DNA from 3 places in the Geobacillus sp. 47C-IIb genome. Region 1 is predicted to be linked to each of the others. Evidence: riboswitches for the same ligand, from Rfam matches in the RefSeq annotation. Region 1 holds a riboswitch; each other region holds the start of a gene.
What was found. Region 1 has a riboswitch for cobalamin ahead of IC804_RS00870 ((2Fe-2S) ferredoxin domain-containing protein). Riboswitches for the same ligand answer to the same signal wherever they lie in the genome.

Region 1 (5,510 bases):
CTAGCGGTTTCGTCTGGTCAAGCGCCCACGGCTCCGCTTCTTTGCGCAGCCGTTCATGCGGTTTGAGCGGCTGGACGGCGGCTGCTAGTTGATACTTGCGCTGGTAGCCGCGCGGCGTGATCATCACGCCGTCATGGACGAATGTCGTTGAGTTGCCGATAATCACCGTCGTCAACATGCCGATCTCATGGTCAAGCATATGCGCCAAGTCGGTGAGGACGATATGCTGCCGCTCGCGGTACGCGCTTTTCACCAGACCGACCGGGGTTTCCGGAGACCGATGGCGGAGCAGGATGCGCTGTGCTTCCACAATCTGTCTAGTGCGCCGTCCGCTTTTCGGGTTGTAAAGCGCGATGACAAAATCGGCCGCGGCGGCGGCGTCAATCCGCTTTTCAATCAGCTCCCACGGCGTCAAATGGTCGCTCAAGCTGATCGTGCACGCATCGTGCATAATCGGTGCGCCAAGCAGCGCGGCGCACGAATGGATCGCGGAAATGCCGGGGATGACTTCGACTTCAATCGAGCTGTCTTTCGTCCACCCTTTTTCGATCAGCACTTCATACACGAGCCCGGCCATGCCGTACAACCCGGCGTCACCGCTTGAAATGACGGCGACCGTTTTGCCGCGCTCCGCCCATTTCACCGCCGCTTGGGCGCGGCTCACCTCTTCCGTCATGCCCGTGCTGATGATTTCCTTTCCGACAATCAGATCGCGCACAAGTTCGATGTACGTTTTGTAGCCGATGATGACGTCGCTTTCTTCAATCGCTTCCCGAGCCCGTTTCGTCATTTGGTCGACGCTTCCCGGACCGAAGCCGACAATGAGCAATTTGCCGCTCATCATGATCCCTCCTTTTGCCGACTAGCACCCATTTTTCACACTCCATTCGCCGCTCATGTCCCTTTCACGGCGCAACACATCGGGGGACGATCTTTTCCTCTGGCCGCCATGCTTGCCAAAGCCGCACGAACAGCGGAACATCCAAGCGAATGTCCAACAGCCGCTGGCGGTCGGCGAATACGTCTTCGGGCGCCCCTTGCATCACGATCCGTCCTTCGTGCATGACCGCGACGACATCCGCCCACTGCCAGACGAAATCCATGTCATGGGTGGCGATCAACACAGTCGTCCCCGCCTGGTGAATGGCGTCAATTTGTTTGAGAAACTGCTTTGTCTGATGCTGATCCAAATAGGCGGTCGGTTCGTCCAATACGAGCAAGTCCGGCTTGGCCGCCATCGTACAGCAGAGCGTCAGCCATTTTTTCTGTCCGAGACTGAATTGATGGGTCGGGCGGTCCAGCCAAGATTGAAGGTGGTATTCCGCCGTAATCGCGGCAAGCGCCTCCCTCATTTTTTCTCGATCGATTCCGGCATGGACTAAGCTGATCGCCAATTCATCACGCACGAGCGGGGCGAGGATTTGATGCTCCGGGTTTTGAAAGACGATGCCGACTTCACGCCGCCATTGCGTCCAATCAGCGCCGCGTTCATACATGTTGCGCCCTTTCCAATACACCGCTCCTTCCTGCGCCCGCAGCAGCCCGTTCAAATGAAGAAACAACGTCGTTTTGCCGCAGCCGTTTGGCCCGATCAATGCGCATTTTTTTCGCTCTGGAATTTCCCAATCAATCCCATTCAGCACGTACCGTTCTGCTTGATAAGCGTATTTCACTCGTTCCATTCGCAGCAGCAACGTTTTCACCCTTTCCGCCATGCCCACCCAAGCAGCAAGGCCATGATGATGCCGGCCGCAACATCGACAAGAGGCACATGCGCTTTTTCCCGCTGATGCGTATGCCCAGCCGACGCGACGCCTCCACGCGCCGCAAGCGAACGGCTGAACGCTTCATACGACTGCCACGTTTTCATCCATAGTTGGTACATCAGCATCCCGCCATGCCGCCAATGCGTTCCCCCGCTGCGGGCCCGCAACGCCAGCATCAGCTCTGCGGCCGCCTGCTCGAGCAAAAAGATAAAGCGATACATAAGAAAGCAAAGTTCCACGAGCGCCGCCGGCAGCCGCATTCGCCTCAGCACCGCAATCAAGTCCGGCGCCGGCGTCGTAATGAGAAGGAAAAACAAGCACGACCAGGCGGCAAGGGAGCGGACGGCGAGCTTTGCAGCCGGCTGCAGCTGGCTGTCGATGAAAGTTATTTGAAAAGGAACCGACACGGACACAACGAGCGTCAGCAGGCTGAGCCCTAAAAAAACGGAGGCGGCGAGCATCGCTTTTCCATACACGGAAAACGGCACTCGTGCACGAGCGACAATCCAATACGCCATTCCGATGAGCACAAGCCATTGTTCGCGCCAGCCGCCCATCATGACAACGGCAAGCATAACAAACGCCACGATCAGCTTCCACTCCGCCCGCCATGCCCGCAGCCGGTTGTCATACGCCCAACGGTCAAACTCGCGAATCATGGCTGTTTTTCCGCTCCGAACGCCCTTTGTACAACCCGACGACGTAGCCGATCACGCCGGCGCCAAGCGCGGCTTGCAGCGAGAACAGAAGCGTTTCGACTTCGCCGCCTGGAGGGGTGAAGATCGACTCAAACCACGGCCGGTAATGCGGGTTGAGCGTTTGAATGGCTTTTTCCGCCTGATCGTCCGTTCCACCGAATTCCGATCCGCGCGCCCACCAAAGAGGAATGATGACAAGCAAAGCAGCCAGCAACACGAGCAAGCCATTTTTCTTCATCGCATTACGCCCCCTTTTCCTTTTGGAACAGCGGAGAAGCTTGATAGGAGGAAAGCCAGTTCCAGACGATTACCGTTATGATGCCTTCCGTCACCGCCAACGGCACTTGAGTAATGGCAAAAATGCCGGCGAATTTCAAAAACGAGGCGGTGACTCCCCCATCAGGAGACGGAAACGCCAGGGCAAGCTGCAGGGACGTCATGACATATGTAGCCAAATCAGACAAACAAGCGGCAAGAAACAAAGCCGCTCGATTGGATACCGCCCCTTTTCGGCACAGTTGATACACTCCGTACGCGACGAACGGGCCGACGATCGCCATCGACATCGCATTGGCCCCAAGCGTCGTCACTCCTCCGTGGGCAAGAAGCAGCGCTTGAAAGAGAAGAACGACTGTGCCGATCACCACCATCACCCATGGTCCAAACAAAACCGAGCCGAAGCCGATCCCGGTCGGATGCGAGCTGCTGCCGGTGACGGATGGAATTTTCAACGCCGACAATACAAATGTAAACGCGCCAGCTAACGCCATCAGAAGCTTATGTTCGGGGTGCTGCTTCAGCGTATGCACAAGCCGCCGCAATCCGAACACAAAGAACGGCAAAAACAACAGCCACCAAAACAGCGCCCATTTGACAGGCAAAAATCCTTCCATAATATGCATGGCATACGCTTCATTTTCATTTGTCAACAAAAAATAGGAAACGAACAAAGCCGCCATTCCGCTCCATCGAACCGCTCTCTTCATTTATCCCTTCACTCCTTTCGCAGCATGTTCCGTTTTCCGTTTTCCGCTTGGCGCCTCCCGTTCGCCGGCTGGCGTCAACACCAATTCGCCTTCGTATTCATACGTCGCCCACTCCCGCATCGGAACCCCCTCACCCAAATGGGCGCGCACAACCTCCTTCGCCCGCTCCGGCGTCATCTGTCGATACCAGATGCCTTGCGGATAGACGATCATCACGCACGCGTCTTGGCATCGTCCGTTGCAGCGCGTCCTTGTTGTATGGACAGCGTCGTCAAGCCCGAGACGGGCGATCTCCTCGCGCACCGCCGTTGTCACGTCATCTCCGCCATGGCGGAGGCACGTCCCTCCGTTGCAAATGAGCACATGATGCTTCATTCCCCGCAAATCCCACGTCGCCACCAAATCCCTCCTTTTGCTAGAATGGTAGAATGAAATGCGGCAGACGGACGGTTTTTCGACAAAAGAAAAAGCACCTCTACAGCAGAGGTGCAGAAAAATGTATACGAAAGCCGTAAACGGCCCAAACAGGGCCCCTAAAGCCGTCATTCTCCCGCACGTCTGCCTATAGTCCCGTAGGCATCCGTCCGATCCAAACAAGGCAGGTCTCCTGACTTAGGATCATCGCTTGGCGGCGTCTTCCCGAAGCATCCTTCAGTGACTTGCTGCCGCAAAGCTCCCCATCACAGTGGCGGGCACCGTGCCGGATTTTCACCGAGCTTCCCTTTTCACCCAAGCCCTAAGCGGGCTAGGCACCTTGTTTGTCTTACCGCCATATATGCGCTGTCATGGAACAAGCATCCGTTTTCATCGTAGTACAACCAATGCGTTGCCGTCAACCGTTTTTTGCCGACAAATCTTTGTTGGCGACGACAACGCCGTCCGCATCAGCGTACACGTACGCCCCTGGCTCCCAGCGGACGCCGCCAAACTCGAGCGCAACGTCGCGGGCGCCTTTTCCTTCTTTTTGGCATTTCGAGCGGGCGTTCCATTTCAACCAGAACGATACATCTCCAACTTGTCCAGGTCTAAGACAAATCCAGCGCCCAGCAATATATCCAATCCTAACAAACCGTTAATCCCCTCATAGTCCATCCCGCTAAAATCAATTTCATACTCTCTTAGCTGGAAAGAATCTAGCTGAATACAGTCTAATTTTTTTGTAAACGCGTACTCTTTCCCACCGATTCCGTAATAAGCCACAATACGATCGCCCGGCTCTACCCGCAAATGAATATCTTCTACTGCATTTTGAGAAATCACTGTTTTCGCCGCACCAGTATCAATCACCATATTATGAATCAACTTAGACCTTCCTTGATAAACGATTTCGATCGATGCAAACAGCAAGCCTTCACGATATTCAATCTGCATAATGAAATTTCCCTCTCAGGCCAATCGCTCCCCGAACTTTTAAAACAATCTCCTTGTGGCTAGTATGATAAACAAGCTGATTCCCTTTCGATTGCAGCAACTCACGAGTTGCATCCTTGTCGGAAACCGTTCCGATAACAGCCACCTCTTCAATGATTTCTTGATCTCCCTCTAAATGGGACTTTAATACTTGTAATTTCACAAATTGATTTGGATACAATGAACGCACTTCATGCCATTCCATCTCCATCGCCTCAACCTGTTCGTTGTATTGAACGAGACTCGACCGCAGCCGTCAACCATTTTTCGCCAACAAATCTTTGTTGGCGACGACAACGCCGTCCGCATCAGCGTACACGTACGCCCCTGGCTCCCAGCGGACGCCGCCAAACTCGAGCGCAACGTCGCGTGAGCCCTTTCCCTCTTTTTTGCTTTTCACCGGGCATGTGCCGATCGCCATCACGCCAATCGGCATGGCGCCAATTTCCGCTGAATCGCGGATGCAGCCGTGGATGATGACGCCAGCAAGCCCCCTCTCGCAAGCGATTTGCGCCAGCCGGTCGCCTAATAGCGCGACGCGGCGCGAGCCTTTTCCATCGACCACGAGCACCGTCCCCGGCGGCACCGTCTCCAGCGCTTCTCGGACAAGGACGTTGTCTTCAAACACATCGACCGTCGCAATCGGCCCG
Region 2 (5,510 bases), 960 kb from region 1:
CCGATTAAAGAAATAATAAAATCAGTGCCAATCGTGCCATGGTTCGTTAGTTCGCGAACGGCCGTGATCATATGGGAAAGGGGATTGGCTTTGGCAATCCATTGCAGCCAGTCAGGCATTGTCTTGACTGGCACGAACGCATTTGAAAGAAACATAAGCGGAAACAGCGCCAACATGGAAATTCCTTGTACGCTAGCTGCATTGCGGGCAATGACGCCGAAGAAGGCAAATATCCAGCTGACAGCCCACGTGCACCCGATGGAGAACACGATGGCAAGCGCCACACTGGCGACACCTCCTTCCGGACGATAGCCGATGAGAAATCCGATGGTAAACGTCAGCACAGCGGCAATGACATAGCGAACGACATCGGCTAATAACGCCCCTGCCAACGGCGCGATGCGGGCGATCGGCAATGATTTAAAGCGGTCGAACACACCTTTGTCCATATCATCCCGAAGTTGGACTCCTGAAGCGACAGAGGCGCCGATCAATGTTTGGATGAGAATGCCGGGAATAATCATTGGCAGGTAGTTGTCCACATTTCCGGCGATGGCTCCACCAAAGATATAAGTAAACATCAACGTGAAAATGATCGGCTGGAAAGTGACGTCAAATAGTTGTTCCGGCGTACGCCGTACCTTCAGCAAACCGCGATAGGCCATTGTGAACGAGTTTCGCACCGCTTGGGAAATGCTCGTGCGGCTGTTCAGTTGGCGAGTGTTCATTCTATCGAACCTCCCTTAGAACGCTGAATTCTTCTTCATCTTTTTTCGCTCCATGGCCGGTAATGGCTAAAAAGACTTCATCAAGGGTTGGTTTTTGGACGTTGACCTCGGCTAAGCGGATCCCCTCTTGCCGCAAAGCGACAAGCACGTCCGTCACTTGATCCGGATCGGCCATTGACGCCGTGATGTTCCCGGTTTCTGCAGATATGCTTGACCGGATACGGAGAACGTGTTCAATGATGCGTTTGGCCGCTTCGATCTTTTCCGGTTGTTGCAATTTGACTTGCAATGACGACTGGCCGACAGATGTTTTGAGTTCATCGGGGGTCCCTTCGGCGACAACACGGCCGTGATTAATCACGGCGATGCGGTCCGCCAATTCATCCGCTTCTTGCAAGTATTGGGTCGTCAACAGCACGGTTGATCCCATGCGGACTAAGCGGCGGATCGTTTCCCACATTTGATTACGTGTGATCGGATCGAGACCCGTGGTCGGCTCATCAAGAAAAATGAGCGGCGGCTGGGCGATCAGGCTGGCGGCGAGATCGAGGCGCCGACGCATGCCGCCCGAGAAATGTTTTAACGGGCGTTTGGCCGCTTCTGTCAAGCCGAATTCCTCCAATAATTCACTTGTTTTCCGTCGCGCCTCTGCTCGGCTCAGTCCGAGAAGTCTACAAAAGATCATCAAATTTTCTACAGCGCTGAGCGTTTCGTCAACGGACGCATATTGGCCGGTGACACCGATCAACTGTCGGACAATTTGAGGTTGCTTGACGACATCGTACCCAAAAATTTGGGCCGAACCGCCATCCGGGCGCAACAAGGTCGCCAACATTCGAATGGTTGTTGTCTTGCCGGCGCCATTGGGTCCAAGCACTCCATAGATCGTGCCGGTACGTACACGCAACTCGAGGCCATCTACGGCCCGATGGTCGCCAAAAACTTTTACCAATCCGTGCGCTTCCACTGCCCACTCTTGATGCTCGGAAGCGGAGCGGTGTTTGTGTCCCATTTTTGTGTCCTCCTCTTTACAATGATTTGTACATGGCAAATCGTAGCACGCTATTATGAACAGAATGTGAACAAGGAACAATTTTTTGATTTACCCACTCTTGCAATTTTCCCGGTTTTGGTATATGCTTGTTCCAGTAACATGATAAATACTATATATCGTTGTGTTTGTTTGCTTTAACAACTACATATGGTGATTGCAAGCAATGGTGTCCATCAGGACTTAATAGGGAATCCGGTGCGAATCCGGAACTGCCCCCGCAACTGTATGTGCGGACGAAATGGGATGGCCACTGGCGGTGAAAGCTTGCACGGCACGCCGCTGGGAAGGACCCAAAGTAGGACGATGCACGAGTCAGGAGACCTGCCTTGCTTGGAAGTTTCATGTTCTTCGGGGTGTGAGAAGATGAAACGATAGGGAAATAGAAAAAGGAATCGTATGCCTTTTTCTGTCTGTCGTTTCATCCGCTCGTTCACCCGAGCGGATTTTTTTATTGAAGGAGAGGGAAAACGAATGACAGCGGTCACGAAATCCATTGTTGTTGATGATCAAGGAAAAGAGAAGTCGCTTTCGCGCAGAGAGTTTGCCGCGTTAATTGAGCAGGCGACGGCAGGCTTTGTCCGTTTGTCGCTTGAGGAATATGAAGAGCGTGTATGGCAGCTTCTCAGTCGAAAAGAGTTCGTCACCGTTGATCAACTGTATCAAACCGCTATTTTAGAAGGGTTGTCGTACATTAGTGAAGAGGAGCCGGAATGGACGTTTGTGTGCGCGCGGTTGTATTTGCGGATGATGTACCGCGAGGCGGCACGGCAGCGCGGGTACGATGCGCGCGAGCGGTATGGTGATTTTTATTCATTAATCGTTTCTTTGACAGAACAAGGGGTGTACAGCCCGCTATTGCTTGAGCGTTATACAAAAGAAGAGATCGAGACGGCTGGCTCATTTCTTGATCCAGACAAAGACTTGTTGTTTACGTATATCGGGTTGCGCACGCTCGCTGACCGTTATTTGGCCCGCGATTATGAGCGGCGGCTGTACGAACTGCCACAAGAACGGTTTCTCATCATTGCTATGACCTTGATGGTGAACGAACCGCCTAAGCGGCGCCTCGAGTTGGTGAAGGAAGCGTATTGGGCGTTAAGCAACCTATATATGACGGTGGCCACGCCGACACTTGCCAATGCCGGGAAGTCATACGGTCAGTTGTCAAGCTGCTTTGTCGACACGGTGGATGACAGCTTGCAGGCGATTTACGACAGCAACACTGACATTGCCAATTTATCGAAGTCAGGCGGCGGCATCGGTGTCTATCTTGGCAAAATCCGTTCGCGCGGCAGCGACATCAGAGGATTTAAAGGTGTTTCGTCAGGCGTCATTCCGTGGATGAAACAGCTGAACAATACGGCGGTGAGCGTTGATCAGTTAGGGCAACGCAAAGGGGCGATTTCCGTCTATTTAGATGTGTGGCATAAAGACATTTTTGCCTTTCTTGATGCACGGCTCAATAACGGCGACGAACGGCTGCGCACGCACGACTTGTTTACCGGTGTTTGCATTCCTGATTTGTTCATGGAACAAGTCGAACAGCGAGGCGACTGGTATTTGTTTGACCCACATGAGGTGCGGAAGGTGATGGGGTTTAGCCTCGAAGACTTTTATGATGAGGAAAAAGGGCGTGGCAGCTTTCGCGAGAAATATTGGCAATGCGTCAATGAGCCGAGACTGTCAAAAGAAAAAGTGCCAGCGATTGAAGTGATGAAAAGCATTATGCGCAGCCAGCTCGAGTCGGGGACGCCGTTTATGTTTTACCGCGATGAAGTCAACCGGCAAAATCCCAACCGCCATCTTGGCATGATCTACTGTAGCAATCTTTGTACGGAAATTGCGCAAAACCAAAGTCCGACAGTGACGAAGCAGCAATATGTGAAAGATGGAACGATCATCATCGAAAAAATACCGGGCGATTTTGTCGTCTGCAATTTATCGTCAATCAATTTGGCGCGCGCCGTCACCGATGGAGTGCTCGAACGTTTGATTCCGATTCAACTGCGGATGCTTGATAATGTCATTGATTTGAACAACATTCCTGTGCTGCAAGCAAGCTTGACGAACAAAAAATACCGTGCTGTCGGTCTCGGTACATTTGGCTGGCATCATCTGTTGGCGTTAAAAGGGATTCGCTGGGAGTCAGAGGAAGCCGTCCGCTACACTGATGAGCTGTATGAAACGATTGCTTATTTGGTGATACAAGCTAGCATGGAGCTGGCGAAAGAAAAAGGGAGCTACCCGGGGTTTTCAGGGTCAGATTGGCAAACGGGTGCTTATTTTGAGCGGCGTGGCTACAAAAACCACGGCGAACGGGATTGGGATCGGTTGAAGAGAGAGGTGGCACGCTACGGGATGCGCAACGGCTATCTCATGGCGGTCGCCCCAAACGCATCGACATCGATCATCGCTGGCAGCACGGCGAGCATTGACCCGATTTTTCGAAAAGTGTATGCCGAGGAAAAGAAAGATTATAAGATTCCTGTTACGGTGCCGGATTTAAACGAACAGACGACATGGTATTACAAATCAGCGTATTATATTGACCAGCGTTGGAGCATTAGACAAAACGCTGCCCGTCAGCGCCATATCGATCAAGCAATCTCGTTTAACTTCTACGTCATGAATACGATTAAGGCGAAAGAATTGTTGGAGTTGCATTTGACGGCGTGGAAGTCGGGGCTGAAAACGACGTATTATGTCCGCTCAACGTCAGGGACGATGGAAGAATGTGATGCTTGTGCGAGCTGACCGCGGACAACGCCATGCTATTTGTCGGATCGGGTTTCTTATGTTAGAAGAGATGTCCGGTGAGTGGGTTGCCTAGGAATACGATGACACGAGGGGGAATCGACGATGAACTTGACGAAACGACCGATTATGGATCCAGAAGCGCCAAACCGCTCAACAGGCATGATCAATGGACGCTGCTCGAATGTGTTGAACTGGGACGATATCGCCTACCCTTGGGCGTATGCGAAATATAAGCGGATGCTCGCCAACTTTTGGACGCCGTTTGAAATCAATATGGCGCAAGATGTGAAGCAGTTTCCGCAACTAACCGCACGCGAGCAGGATGCATTTTTAAAAATTATCGGGCTCTTGGCGCTCCTTGACAGCATCCAAACCGATTACGCAGGACGTGTTGCCGATTACATCACCGACCCGAGCATTAATGCGCTGATGATTATGCTCGCCCAGCAAGAGGTGATTCACAATCACTCGTATTCGTACGTGCTCTCAAGTCTTGTACCAAAAGCGAAGCAAGATGAAGTGTTTGATTTTTGGCGGAATGAACCGACGTTGCGCAAGCGAAACGACTTTGTGACGAACGGCTACAAGGCGTTTGCCGAAAAGCCGAACGTCGAGAACTTGCTTCGGTCGATCGTTTTTGACGTGATTTTGGAAGGGCTGTTTTTCTACTCAGGATTCGCTTTCTTTTACAATCTCGCCCGCCAGCAAAAAATGGTGGCGACAAGCACGATGATCAATTACATTAATCGTGACGAGCACATTCATGTTGACTTGTTTGCGAAAATTTTCAAGGAAGTGCTGAATGAATATCCAGAGTATCGGACGCCCGAGTTGGCTGATTTTGCCCGCAGTACGTTTATGAAAGCGGCCGAGCTGGAAATCGAATGGGCTGGGGAAATCATCGGAAATGACATTGATGGCATCGACTTGGCGGATTTGGAAGCGTATATTAAGTTTTACGCCAACGTCCG
Region 3 (5,510 bases), 490 kb from region 1:
TCCATATGATTGGTCGGCTCATCCAATAAGAGCAACTGTGGCTCTTGGGCAAGCGCCCGGGCCAAATAGGCACGCTGCCGCTCGCCGCCGCTTAACCGCTCAAGCGGCTCATCGATTTTATCGGCTAAACCGACGGCGGCAATCACCTCTTGAACCACGGTTTCATCTTCTGCCGTCCATGTTGGAAACAACCCGTGCTGATGGGCGTAGCGGCCGAGCGCTACTGTTTCTTTCACCGTATAGCCATACGCCGTTTCCACCGCTTGCGGCAGGACGGCGGCCAACTGCGCCCATTGTTTTGCCGACAACTCGGAAAGCAGCCGACCGCTCATGACAATCTCACCGCTCGCAAGCGGAAGCTCCTTGCTGATCAGTTTCAGCAACGTCGTCTTCCCGCTGCCGTTTGGCCCTAAAATGCCAAACAACTCTCCTTTTTTGACGGAAAACGTCACGCCGTCAAGCACTTGTTTCTGTCCATACCGATGCGATACGGCACGCACATCGAGCATCATCATCCCATCTTTCGTTTCGTTTTTCGGAAAAATAGGGCGGCAAACAACGGGGCGCCGATGAGCGATGTAATGACACCGATCGGCAGCTCACGCGGCTCAATGATCGTCCGTGCCACCACATCGGCGAGCACAAGAAACGACCCACCGTACAAAAGCGACAGCGGCAAAAGCACCCGATAGTTTGGTCCGCACACAAGCCGAACCATGTGTGGGACAACAAGCCCGACAAAGCCGATCGTTCCCGACACCGACACCGCCGCACCGGTGAGCAGCGCGGCCGCTGTCAAAATGATAATTTTGCGGCGAGTGACATCGACGCCGACGTGAAGCGCTGCCGCTTCGCCGAACGCGAACGCGTTCAGTTCACGGGCGTTGACGATAAGCGTTGTCGCACCAATGAGAAAAAACGGAAACAATAATCCGCTATACTTCCACCCGCGCATCGCCACGCTCCCCATCAGCCATGAGATAATTTGCCGCAGCTCCTCACCCGTCAAGGCAATCATGAGCGAAATGAAAGCACTGAAGAAGGCGCCGAAAATAATGCCGGCTAAAATGATCGTCTCAACCGACATTCGCCGTTCAACCGCGCGGGTGAACGCCAACACAGCGGCAAGCGTCGCCATGCCGCATAAGATGCTCACAATCGGCAGCGTAAACGTGCCAAACAACGGCCATTGCCAGCCGAGAAAAATGACGAGCACCGCCCCGACGGAGGCACCAGACGAAACGCCCAGCGTATATGGATCAGCGAGCGCGTTTTTCAACAGTCCTTGAAATGCGGCTCCGGCAAGTGCCAATGAAGCCCCGACCAAAAAGGCGAGCACCACGCGCGGCATGCGGATCTCCATCACAATCGGCACCCAATCCGCCGGCATGTCAGGCGGAAGTGGTATGCCGGTCCATTCAGCAGCAACAATCCGAACAATCGATGAAAAGGGGATCGACAGCGACCCGGTCGATATCCCTATGAGCAGTGAAAAGACGGCCGCAGCAGCGGCCGCGATATATAGCCACGCTTTACTTAAACACATCCGGGTAAATAGCTTTGGCAAGTTCCTCGACTCCTTCAACAAGACGCGGACCCGGCCGGCTCACTAAGTCGGTGTTAACGTCATACACTCGCTTATTTTTCACGGCCGGTACGTCCTTCCAAGCCGTGCGTTTAAGCACTTGTTCGGCTCCGCTGTATGTTGTAATGATGACATCAGGCTTATAGGCAACCGCCTGTTCCTCTGTCACCATCGGCCAACCTTCTAAATCGCCGGCAACATTTCTGGCAGAAATCACCTGAAGCATCTCGTCCATAAACGTCCCCTTGCCGGCTGTATAAAGTTGCGGCGGTGGCTCCACCTCAACCCAGACGTTCACCTGCTTGTCCGCCGGAATTTGTTTTGCTTTTTCCTTCATTTGCGCCAGTTTCGCCTTCATGTCATGGATGACTTGCTCCGCTTTATCCGCTGTTCCGGTTGCTTGGCCGATGAGCTTGATCGATGCATACACATCGTTAAACGACGTGGCGCTATTGATAACAAGCACGGTAATGCCGGCATCTTTTAGTTGCTGCAGGCCGTCTTTCGCGTTATGAGCGCTTGACGCATGGGCGAGAACAAGATCCGGTTTCAAGGAAATAATTTTCTCGACGTTAAATTCCATGCTGCCGACTTTCGTTTTCGTTTTGACGTCGTCTGGATAATTGTCAAAATCGCTGACACCGACAATTTTCTCACCAAGCCCCAACGCGTAGGCAATTTCCGTATTGCTTGGAATAAGTGAAACGATTTTTTGCGGTTCTGCTTTGATCGTTACCTCTTCCCCCAGCCCGTCTTTCACCGTCACCGGAAACGCTGCTTGTTCCGGGTTCTGTTCCTCTTTTTTCGCCGGCTGGGCGCTGTTCCCCGTTCCGCTGTTGCAGCCGACAAGCATAACGGCCAAAGCGACCAGAGCAGCCAATACCGCTGACCATTTCCAACGCTTCATCAGTCGTTCCCCCCTTTAGGTGATATATGTAAAAGAAAAGCGCCCATTCCGTCTAAATCCGGGAATGAGCGCGAAACGGCCTAATGTAAGCACAAAAATGCCTAGGCGACCGTTTCCGCGTCTCACCCCCCGAAGATTCGGAAACTTTTGCGCAAGCAAGGCAGGTCTACTGACTCATGCTTCATCCTACTCTGAAGCCTTCCCATGCGGGAGACGGCGCAAGCCATCCAGCCGCACAGTGGCAATTTCATTTCGTCCGCATTGACAGTTGCGGGGACAGTTCCGGATTCCCACCGGATTCCCTATTAAGCCTTCGCGGCACCTTGCTGCGAGTCTATGAAACTATTCGGATATGGACAATTTTTATATTAAAGCAAGGTTTAACATTTGACAACTATGAATTTATGGTGGCTGACGGCAGGCTATCAGCGGCCCTCTCCCCAGACGGCTCAGCTTCCTTCACCATGTTTCACGCGGAATACAGCACCCGTTCATCGTATTCAATGCCCGCAATTTATCTAGGCACATCACGCACCACCAACAGAGGGTGCGTTAATCGAAATGAACTTCGTCAACTGTATTTTGAAAAAAATAAGGAAAGGTGCCCCTTCTCCGGAGCGCGTCCTTTCCTTGTACAAAATTTATCTCATCACTGTTGAATATATTTGTCAAACACAAATCCGAAATCTTTCACTGTATAGTTCTTTTTCGCTTCAGTAAGCCATTGAAACGCATACTCATTGATCGCCTTAAAATCGGCCGCAACGTTGGTGCCGTCGCCACGCATGTTGGCAAACAGGTTGGCCGCAAGCTCCATACTGCGCTGGGCATAGTCGAATTTCGTTTCGTTTTCCTCACAAATCGTGGCAATGGCCAATAGCGATTTATACAAATCTTTCAATTCCTCGATATGTTTTTTATGAACATCGATCGAGTAGGAGTGCGATCCGATTTTAAATTTGATTTCCGCATCCAAATCGACCGTCCCAGCCGTCTCGAGCGACACATCGGAAATCGGATATTTATAGTAATCATAGCGGCGCAGCGTCCGCTTTTTGCTTGTGGCGCTCGTGCCGTCTAGATGAATGAGTGCAAGGTTGGTGAAACAATACTCATCTGATTTGGATTTAATAAGAAAGTAAATTTTTTCTCCGTCTTCATGCATCACATAATCATCAGCATCGACTTTATCGTAATCTTTCGTTTGAATGACCGAGCCGATGTCGCTCAGCCCAAGCACATCAGCGGCGACTTTTCCAAACATCCCGATTCTCCTCTCCGGTTTTCCTAGTTTTCAATTGACACCTCTGTTTCCGCGTGCCGCACATTGTCTTGCCAAATGAGAGCTGGATGGACGTGTGCGCGGCTTTCCGCCATCGTCAGACAAACAAAAGATAGCTATCGTCTAATGCCTTCCATCTAATATTACGTGCACAAAGGAGAAAAGTTTCATTCCCGTAAAAAACAATCACCCACAACTTAGCACTCGTAAATGCGGAAAGGGGCGATCACGCCATAAAGGCCACTCTCCGCATGCCAACAGCCGTTTCCGTTGATCACCCAAAACGGAGTGAACCGACGGTTTCGTCCTCAACTGCTCGGCAGCCGTCACATTTTCCTTGCCATCCGCAACACTTTTTGCTTGTTTTAGTCTTCAAAAAAGAGGCCGTATCGGCCTCTCAGCTTGTCGACAAAGTCGACAAGCTGTTTTATTATGAAGGTAAGACGAGGGAGAAATGGAGGAAAGGAACGATGCTTCGGCCACACCAAGAAGATGGGCGCTATACCGAAACCACGGTGAAACTGGATGATCTGGTTCCAGAGGATCACTTGGTAAGAAAGCTGGATGCGGCCATTGATTTTTCTTTTATCTATGATGTGGTGAAAGATCTCTACTCTCCTGATCATGGACGTCCGAGCATTGATCCAGTGATGTTGTTTAAAATGTATTTGATTCAGTATGTATTTGAGATTCGCTCCATGCGTGAAACCGTCGAACAAATCCGAACCAACGTCGCCTACCGTTGGTTTTTAGGACTTAGTCTTCATGATCCCGTTCTCATCACTCGACGCCAAGTAAAAACTATGCGCGTCGTTTCGCTGGAACGGATGTATTCCATCAAATTTTTTCACGGATTTTTAAAAGAAGCCTTTGAACACGGATTGGTAGATTCGAGTGTCTTGTACGTAGACTCCACTCATGTCAAAGCAAGCGCCAATAAAAAGAAGTTTACAACGGAAATGGCAGAAGTCGAAGCCAAAGCCTACCAACAGGAACTCGAAAAAGAAATCGAACGGGATCGGATCGCTCATGGAAAATCGCCGTTGCCATCTGAGAAAAAAAAAAAACGGGAAGTAAAAGTAAGCAAAACGGATCCGGAGAGCGGACTGTTGGTGAAAAATGAACGGGAGCGAGTGTTTGCCTATTCGTATCATACAGCTTGTGATCGCAACGGATGGATTCTACAGACCTACGTGACGGCAGCCAACGTCCATGACAGTCAAGCGTTTTTTGTGCTGTTCGAACGAGTGAAACGGGAAATCCAATCATGTCCGGAAGCCGTGTGTGTAGACGCAGGATATAAAACTCCTGCCATTGCCAAGTATTTACTCGAACAAGGGGTAAAGCCGATTTGGCCGTACACTCGCCCGAAAACAAAAGATGGATTCTTTCGGAAATCAGATTTTGTGTATGACGAATATTTTGATTGTTATCTATGCCCCAATGATCAAGTTCTATCTTACTCTACTACGAATCGGGAAGGGTACCGGGAATACAAATCGGACCCGGCGGTGTGCCGAAGCTGTCCGTATCTTCATCAGTGCACGCAAAGCAAGAGCTACACCAAAGTAGTCACTCGCCACGTATGGCAGGACTACTATGAAGAAGCAGAGCATTTGCGGTATGTTCCGGAATACCGGGAACTCTATGCCCTCCGAAAAGAGACGATTGAACGGGATTTCGCCGATATGAAAGAGAAGCATGGTCTGCGCTGGACGCATTACCGGGGATTGGAA

Region 2: linked by a shared signal. The riboswitch ahead of IC804_RS14385 (ribonucleoside-diphosphate reductase subunit alpha) and the one ahead of IC804_RS00870 ((2Fe-2S) ferredoxin domain-containing protein) in region 1 are both predicted to bind cobalamin.
Region 3: linked by a shared signal. The riboswitch ahead of IC804_RS03285 (ABC transporter substrate-binding protein) and the one ahead of IC804_RS00870 ((2Fe-2S) ferredoxin domain-containing protein) in region 1 are both predicted to bind cobalamin.

What each region holds. Positions count from the first base shown of each region.
Region 1 covers NZ_CP061473.1:161,172-166,681, forward strand. Annotated here, with positions in the region: gene cobJ (precorrin-3B C(17)-methyltransferase) at 1-844, opposite strand, end outside; gene IC804_RS00850 (energy-coupling factor ABC transporter ATP-binding protein) at 906-1,703, opposite strand; gene IC804_RS00855 (energy-coupling factor transporter transmembrane component T family protein) at 1,700-2,425, opposite strand; gene IC804_RS00860 (energy-coupling factor ABC transporter substrate-binding protein) at 2,409-2,702, opposite strand; gene IC804_RS00865 (energy-coupling factor ABC transporter permease) at 2,707-3,450, opposite strand; gene IC804_RS00870 ((2Fe-2S) ferredoxin domain-containing protein) at 3,451-3,849, opposite strand; cobalamin riboswitch at 4,030-4,222, opposite strand; partial or broken gene IC804_RS00875 (S-adenosylmethionine--2-demethylmenaquinone methyltransferase) at 4,283-4,423, opposite strand; gene IC804_RS00880 (retropepsin-like aspartic protease) at 4,441-4,821, opposite strand; gene IC804_RS00885 (hypothetical protein) at 4,811-5,065, opposite strand; gene rraA (ribonuclease E activity regulator RraA) at 5,117-5,510, opposite strand, start outside.
Region 2 covers NZ_CP061473.1:2,841,864-2,847,373, forward strand. Annotated here, with positions in the region: gene IC804_RS14375 (ABC transporter permease) at 1-728, opposite strand, end outside; gene IC804_RS14380 (ATP-binding cassette domain-containing protein) at 730-1,740, opposite strand; cobalamin riboswitch at 1,930-2,126, shown strand; gene IC804_RS14385 (ribonucleoside-diphosphate reductase subunit alpha) at 2,254-4,536, shown strand; gene IC804_RS14390 (ribonucleotide-diphosphate reductase subunit beta) at 4,642-5,510, shown strand, end outside.
Region 3 covers NZ_CP061473.1:653,961-659,470, forward strand. Annotated here, with positions in the region: gene IC804_RS03275 (adenosylcobinamide amidohydrolase) at 1-515, opposite strand, end outside; gene IC804_RS03280 (FecCD family ABC transporter permease) at 512-1,546, opposite strand; gene IC804_RS03285 (ABC transporter substrate-binding protein) at 1,533-2,492, opposite strand; cobalamin riboswitch at 2,634-2,833, opposite strand; gene IC804_RS03290 (PH domain-containing protein) at 3,142-3,756, opposite strand; gene IC804_RS03295 (IS1182 family transposase) at 4,245-5,510, shown strand, end outside.